Regions from separate parts of the Sodalis sp. C49 genome, predicted to be linked through region 3. Evidence: riboswitches for the same ligand, from Rfam matches in the RefSeq annotation. Region 3 holds a riboswitch; each other region holds the start of a gene.
What was found. Region 3 has a riboswitch for thiamine pyrophosphate ahead of thiC (phosphomethylpyrimidine synthase ThiC). Riboswitches for the same ligand answer to the same signal wherever they lie in the genome.

Region 1: linked by a shared signal. The riboswitch ahead of thiM (hydroxyethylthiazole kinase) and the one ahead of thiC (phosphomethylpyrimidine synthase ThiC) in region 3 are both predicted to bind thiamine pyrophosphate.
Region 2: linked by a shared signal. The riboswitch ahead of thiB (thiamine ABC transporter substrate binding subunit) and the one ahead of thiC (phosphomethylpyrimidine synthase ThiC) in region 3 are both predicted to bind thiamine pyrophosphate.

What each region holds. Positions count from the first base shown of each region.
Region 1 covers NZ_CP163303.1:5,137,054-5,139,316, reverse strand. Annotated here, with positions in the region: gene thiD (bifunctional hydroxymethylpyrimidine kinase/phosphomethylpyrimidine kinase) at 1-636, opposite strand, end outside; gene thiM (hydroxyethylthiazole kinase) at 633-1,427, opposite strand; TPP riboswitch at 1,467-1,567, opposite strand; gene ABUK12_RS23285 (hypothetical protein) at 1,682-1,909, opposite strand; gene ABUK12_RS23280 (helix-turn-helix transcriptional regulator) at 2,213-2,263, opposite strand, start outside.
Region 2 covers NZ_CP163303.1:2,620,751-2,623,013, reverse strand. Annotated here, with positions in the region: gene thiP (thiamine/thiamine pyrophosphate ABC transporter permease ThiP) at 1-255, opposite strand, end outside; gene thiB (thiamine ABC transporter substrate binding subunit) at 266-1,246, opposite strand; TPP riboswitch at 1,294-1,411, opposite strand; gene sgrR (HTH-type transcriptional regulator SgrR) at 1,534-2,263, opposite strand, start outside.
Region 3 covers NZ_CP163303.1:3,393,151-3,395,413, forward strand. Annotated here, with positions in the region: gene nudC (NAD(+) diphosphatase) at 1-217, opposite strand, end outside; gene rsd (sigma D regulator) at 310-831, shown strand; TPP riboswitch at 876-989, shown strand; gene thiC (phosphomethylpyrimidine synthase ThiC) at 1,089-2,263, shown strand, end outside.

The sequences.
Region 1 (2,263 bases), 1.7 Mb from region 3:
GGTGCCATGGGTATGCCGGGTGTTCACCCTGACGGCGTCGAAACGCCGTTCGTCCGTGGCGGTGATAAGCCAGTCGGGACTGGAGTCGCCATGCAGGTGGCCGCCCTTCATCACCACCGCCTGGCAGCCGTAGGCCAGGAGTTCCCGGCCCTGCCGGCGCATTTCCTCCTCGCTGGCGGCGGCGCGGCAGCCCAGCAGCGCCGCCGCTTCCGGCAAATTAGGGGTGATGATGGACGCCAGCGGCAATAAGACATCCCGCACGGCGCTCACGGCATCCGGCGACAGCAGGAAATCGCCGCTTTTCGCCACCATCACGGTATCGAGCACCACATAGGGTATGGGATATTGCCGCAGTTTTGCCGCCACCGTCCGCACGATGTCCGCCTGCCCGAGCATGCCGATTTTGGCGCTGTCGATACGCAGGTCCCCGAGCACGGAATCCAGCTGGGCGGCGACGAATTCAGCGCTGATAGGATAGATGGACTGCACGCCGCGGGTATTTTGCGCCACGAGCGCGGTGATGACCGTGGCGCCATAGGCGCCAAGCGCCGAGAAGGTTTTTAAATCAGCCTGGATACCGGCGCCGCCGCTGGGATCGGTGCCGGCGATACTGAGCAGGTTATGGCAGCGCTTCATTGTATATCCTCCTCCTGCAGGCCGTACAGCCGGTCGAGGAAGCCGACGGCAAAGCTGCCCGGACCCGCCGCGTCCCGGGCGGTTAACCGCCCGGCCCGCGCCATGATCCTGCAGGCGGCGGCCAGATGCTGCAACCGATCGCCCGGCAGGGCGCAAAACGCCGCCGCCACGGCCGATAAGGCGCAGCCGGTACCGGTGACGCGCGTCATCATGGCGTCGCCGTCGGTTACGGACCAGACCCGATCGCCGTCGGTGATAAAATCCACCCGGCCGGTAACCGCGACCAGGGTGCCATAGTCCGCGGCCAGCCGGCGGGCAAAAGGCAGGGCGTGGCGGGAGTCGTCGGCGCTGTCCACGCCGCGGCCCAGGGCCGGCTGCCCGGCCAGCGCCAAGATTTCCGAGGCATTGGCGCGAATGGCGGCGGGTTTTAACGTCAATATGCCCCGGGCAAATTCAGTACGGAAGGTTAATGCGCCCACGGCCACCGGATCCAGCACCCATGGCGTGCCGGCCTGATTGGCCGACGTAATGGCGGCCATCATCGCCTCGGCCCGCGGCGCGGTCAGCGTGCCGATATTCACCAGCAGCGCATCGGCCATGGCGGCGAACTGAACCGCCTCACGGGGTTCGATCACCATGGCCGGGGCGGCGCCGACGGCCAGGAGCGCATTGGCGGTAAACGCCTGTACCACGTCATTGGTCATACAATGGACTAATGGCTTGCGCTGGCGCAGCAGGGTAAGGGAAGACGCGGCGGCTAAGCCGGGCAGTTCGGCAGGTTCGGTAATCATAGCGCTCCCAGCCGGCGCTGAGGAAGACGGACCCGGCGGGACAACAGGCCGTGACTTCCCTACGCTGGCATTATCCAGATCAGGTCATACGGGTAAAATCTCAGTCCGGCGCACAGCGGCGGACACCCCGAGTCAAGTGGCATGATTATCCGGCGGGCGGGAGAAAAGATCAATGGTGAGTTTGCTGGCGGAGCCTGGTCCCTCCGCCGGCGTCGATCTCATAAACACAATTATCAGCAGACTTAATAATAAGGCTATGAGCAGGGCCGCTGGGGACTGACCAACATCCGGCCGTAACAAACGTCCCCGCAGAATTGCGCACCCGTGGCGCCGGTGGGCGTCAACCACCACTGCGCACTGTCCCCGGCCCCCTCCAGGCGGGCAAATCCCGCCTCGGCCAGCGCGCTTAACCGCCCGGCCAGCCAGGGATCGTCTTTTATCGGCGGGGAAAAGCGCCAACGGGGCTCAGCATGACAAAACATTGGCTTATTATTCATGAGATCGATTAAAATTATTTTATGGAGATGCTCAGAGGAATATGCCGTTAATGAAAACAAAGCTAATAAATTAAAAAGACAGAATCTAATCATGCCTACCTTCAACAGCCAGAAGAATCACCGGGCAATGATAGCATCAAATTTCTCGCGGCAACGCCTGCATCTTAAACACTATATAAATGATTGCAAATATATTGGCAACGCTGTCCATTTTAAGCCGACAGCATAATAAAACTCCCACAGATGGACAGGGTTGTGATCACGTTGCGCGAAATGATAAATGGATAGTTAACCAAATAATTTAAGTTCCGTGGCCCGGCTGATGGCATGTTTTGCATT
Region 2 (2,263 bases), 770 kb from region 3:
CAACAGCAGGCGTCCCGGAAACCGCCGGCGGTAAAGCGCCCGCGCCAAAAAAACGGCGGGCAGCACCGATAGCAGCGCCGACAGCAGCGCCTGCCAAAAGGTAAAACGCAGGACATGCCACAGATAGCTGTCCGACAGCACGTCGCGCCATTGGAGCGTCGGCGCGTTCAGCCACAAGGCGCCGACCGCCGTCAGGGCCACGGCCGTCAGCATCAGCGCGGCCAGCAGTCCCGGCCATAACCAGCGCGGTATCATCGGCCAGGCATCATTGGCTGACGGAACGCAACCAATCCTGGGTCCACGCGCCGCGTTTGGCCGCCACGTCATCCGCGCTGAAATTCAGCGTCTTGGCCGGCCATACGTCAAAGCCGGCCGGCAGCGCGGTTTTGATCACCGGATACATCCAGTTGCCTGTGGGAATGGTCTGCTGGAAAGCCGGGGAAACGACAAAACGCATAAACTGCTGCGCCAGCTGCGGATTTTTACTGGCGGCTAATTGTCCGGCCACCTCGACCTGGAGATAGTGGCCTTCGCTGAAGGTCGCCGCCGCATAGTTATCCTTCTTTTCCTCGTTGATATGATAGGCCGGCGACGTGGTATAGCTGAGCACCATGTCCGCTTCTCCTTTCAGGAATAAGCCATAGGCTTCGCTCCAGCCCTTGGGCACGGTAACGGTTTTTTTCGCCAGCCGTTGCCAGGCCTGGGGCGCTTTATCGCCATATACCTGCTGCACCCAGAGCAATAAGCCTAGTCCCGGGGTACTGGTGCGCGGATCTTCGTAAATGATTTTCAGCGCCTGCGGCCCGTCTATCAGCTCATGCAGGCTTTTGGGCGGATTTTTCAGCTTGTTCTTGTCATAGACAAACGCAAAATACCCGTAATCAAAAGGCAGGAAGGTGGGATCATGCCACGCCTGCGGCAAGGTCAGATGAGCGGTATCGACGTTATGCGCCGTAAAGAGATGCGTATCCTGCGCGGGCTTAAGCAGGTTGTTATCCAGGCCCAGCACCACATCCGCGTCGCTGTTCTTGCCTTCGATGCGCAAACGGTTGAGCAGGGCGACGCCATCTTCCTGCACGACATATTTCAGCTCGCAGCCACAGTCTTTTTCAAAGGCGGTTTTTATCGCCGGCCCCGGGCCCCATTCGGAGGCAAAGGAATCATAGGTATAAACCGTCAGGACGGGTTTTGCCAACGCCGGGGCGGCGGCGAGCAATAGCAGGCAGGGTAACCATTTTTTCAACACTTTGCGCTCCTGGAAAAAAAAAGGCGGCAAAGGCGTTTGAGGCGGCAGCGGGACGCACTCTCAAATCCCTTCGCCGGTATTAGCCGGATCAGGTTCGACGGGTATACTCTCAGCTTGCGCGCCGGCTAACGCTATGCCGGACGCTTCGCACCCCGTTGAGAACAAATGCAAGTGTAATGGTTTTATCCCTGGCTTAACAGCCTGTCTTACGTGTCTAACGTATCTAACGTATCTAACGTGTCTAACGTGTCTTATGTGTCTTATGTGTCTTATGTGTCTTATGTGTCTTATGTGTTTTGCGGGTCTTGCGGGTCCGGCGGGGCGAACCAGGCGGATTTGAAATCAAACCATCCCAGCGTATTCATCCTGACCCCGCGCATGCTGCGCTGGCCCTGTAGAATCAGCCAATGATGGAACAGCGGGTGCAGGCGATGGCCGGTGATAAGCGATTGGCACCATTGCGCCATGGACAGGCCCTTGCCGCGCCATTTCTCCAGCGCGTCGCTAAGGTCGGCCGGCAGGCAATGATGCATCAGCGGCATCTCGTAAAAGCTGGCGAACAGGGAATAATCCAGCGGCAGGTAAAAATTAGCGCTGCCGAGCCATAAATCGCTCTCGGCCTCACCGTTATGCCAGGTGGCATAATCCACGGTATTGATCACCAGCGCGATGTCCTGCCGGGCCAGCACCGCACCGAGCGCGCGGCAAAGATCATCGAATTCCGAATGGGCGCGATAAACCGTCAGGGTGATGCTGCGCAGCTCCGCGGGCCTTGGCCGCGGTTGCGCGACCCGGCTATGGCGCCAGCGCGGCAGGATACCGTAGGCCGGCGACCAGTAATGCTGGTAGGCCGATCCCGCCTCGGTCAGCATGGCGATGGGATCGATATTTTCACTCAGCCAGCGGCGGGTATCATCGTTTTGCATCAGCGGCGAACGGGCATCAAACAGCAGGAAATAGCAGCCTTCCTCCAGCCGGGTTTCCAATTGACCCGGGGTGCTGTTATCCGCCTGGAGC
Region 3 (2,263 bases):
CGATGATCTGGCGCACCGAGCCCATATCCCGGGGCATGGCGTGGCGTACCAGCCAGGCGGGCGACCCCTCCCATTCGCCGATAAGCGTCGCTGTCAATCCTTGAAGTGACCAGGCCGATGCCGTTCCAAATGGCAGTTCCCCCTTGGGTAACCACAATTTGCTGTCCTGGCTGACGATCCACCAGCCATTTTCGCTACCGTTGAGTTCTTGTTCCATTTTAGTTGCACTACCTCTTATTCACTGGCAAGCTAGAAATTAGCTTTAATTGATGAGTAACGCAGCGTTACTTTATTACATCGGAGTCAATCATGCTAAACCAGCTGGACATTCTGGCTCAACGCGTTGGCGGCAGTAACGAACTGATCGATCAGTGGATACTGGCCCGCAGGAAGTTGCTCATTGCGTATTACCATCTCATCGGTCTTAAGCCCAATAAAGAAAAGCATACTCCCCTGGACGAAAACGCGCTGGACGACTTTTGCCATAAACTGGTGGACTACCTTTCCGCCGGCCATTTCCATATCTACGATCGTATCGTTCAGGACGCGGACGATACCAGCAGCAGCAAAAGAATCATCAGTACCCAGTTGTATCCGGCGTTGCAGGAAAATACCAAACAAATCATGGCATTTTATGATAGCCAATTGGAAACGGCCATCGATCATGATAACTGTATGGAGTTCCAACAGGCGCTTTCCGGCGTGGGCGAGGCCCTGGCCACGCGTTTTGCCCTGGAGGACAAACTGATCCAGCAGGCGCTGGAATATAAAGCGGACTACCTGGCCTCGGTGCCGGCCGCCAATAATCCGGACGTATCGCGTCTGGCGTAATTTTGCGGTAAGCAGTAAGTCGTAACCGGTCCTTCACGGGCCGCTATATCTTGTCGGAGTGCCTAGCGCGTACATTACGCCAGGCTGAGACCGTTAATTCGGGATCCGCGGAACCTGATCGGGTTAATACCTGCGAAGGGAACAAGAGTAAAGCAACGCTTTGATTTATAGTCTATTTTGCTAAATTCAAAGCCCGGCCTCATTACTCCCGTAGCGCTCCTGACAAGCAATTTTCCCGTTTATTGTGAGGAATTGCTATGTCGTTATCCAAAACCACCCCTTCCCGCCGTGAGCAGCGCGCCCAGGCGCAGGAATTCATCCATCGTCTGAAAGGCGAAGCCTTCCCCAACTCCCGGCGTATTTATCTCCAAGGCAACAGCGCCGACATCCGGGTGCCGATGCGGGAGATCGCGCTTAGCCCCACGCTTATCGGCGGCAACGGCAAAACGCCGCGCTACGAAGAAAACGAGCCGGTGCCGGTATACGACACCGCCGGACCCTATGGCGATCCGGCGACAGAGATAGACGTGCGCGCCGGCCTTCACCGCCTGCGTTCGGGCTGGATTGAACAACGCGGGGACAGCGAGGCGTTGAACAGCCTAAGCTCGCGTTATACCGGCGAACGCCGGGCCGACGAGGGCCTGGATGAGGTTCGTTTCGCCCCCAGCCATACGCCGCGGCGCGCCAAATCCGGCCGGCGCGTCACGCAATTGCATTATGCCCGCGCCGGCGTCATTACGCCGGAAATGGAGTTTATCGCCCTGCGGGAAAATATGGGCCGCGAACGCATCCGCGGCGACGTATTGCTGCAACAGCATCCCGGCCAGAGCTTCGGCGCGCATTTGCCGCCGGATATTACCCCGGAGTTCGTGCGCCGGGAAGTGGCCGACGGTCGTGCCATTATCCCCGCCAATATCAACCATCCGGAGTCGGAGCCGATGATTATCGGCCGCAATTTCCTGGTCAAGGTCAACGCCAATATCGGCAACTCGGCCGTCAGTTCATCCATTGAGGAAGAGGTCGAGAAGCTGGTCTGGGCGACCCGTTGGGGAGCGGATACGGTGATGGACCTGTCCACCGGCCGCTATATCCATGAAACCCGCGAGTGGATCCTGCGCAACAGTCCGGTGCCCATCGGCACGGTGCCCATCTACCAGGCGCTGGAAAAAGTCAACGGCGTGGCGGAAAACCTGACCTGGGAATGCTTTCGCGACACCTTGCTCGAGCAGGCGGAACAGGGCGTGGACTATTTTACCATCCATGCCGGCGTGCTGTTGCGTTACGTGCCGATGACCGCCAAACGGTTGACCGGCATCGTGTCGCGCGGCGGATCCATTATGGCCAAATGGTGCCTGTCGCATCACCAGGAAAGCTTCCTCTACGAGCATTTTCGCGATATTTGCCAGATTTGCGCCGACTACGACGTCTCATT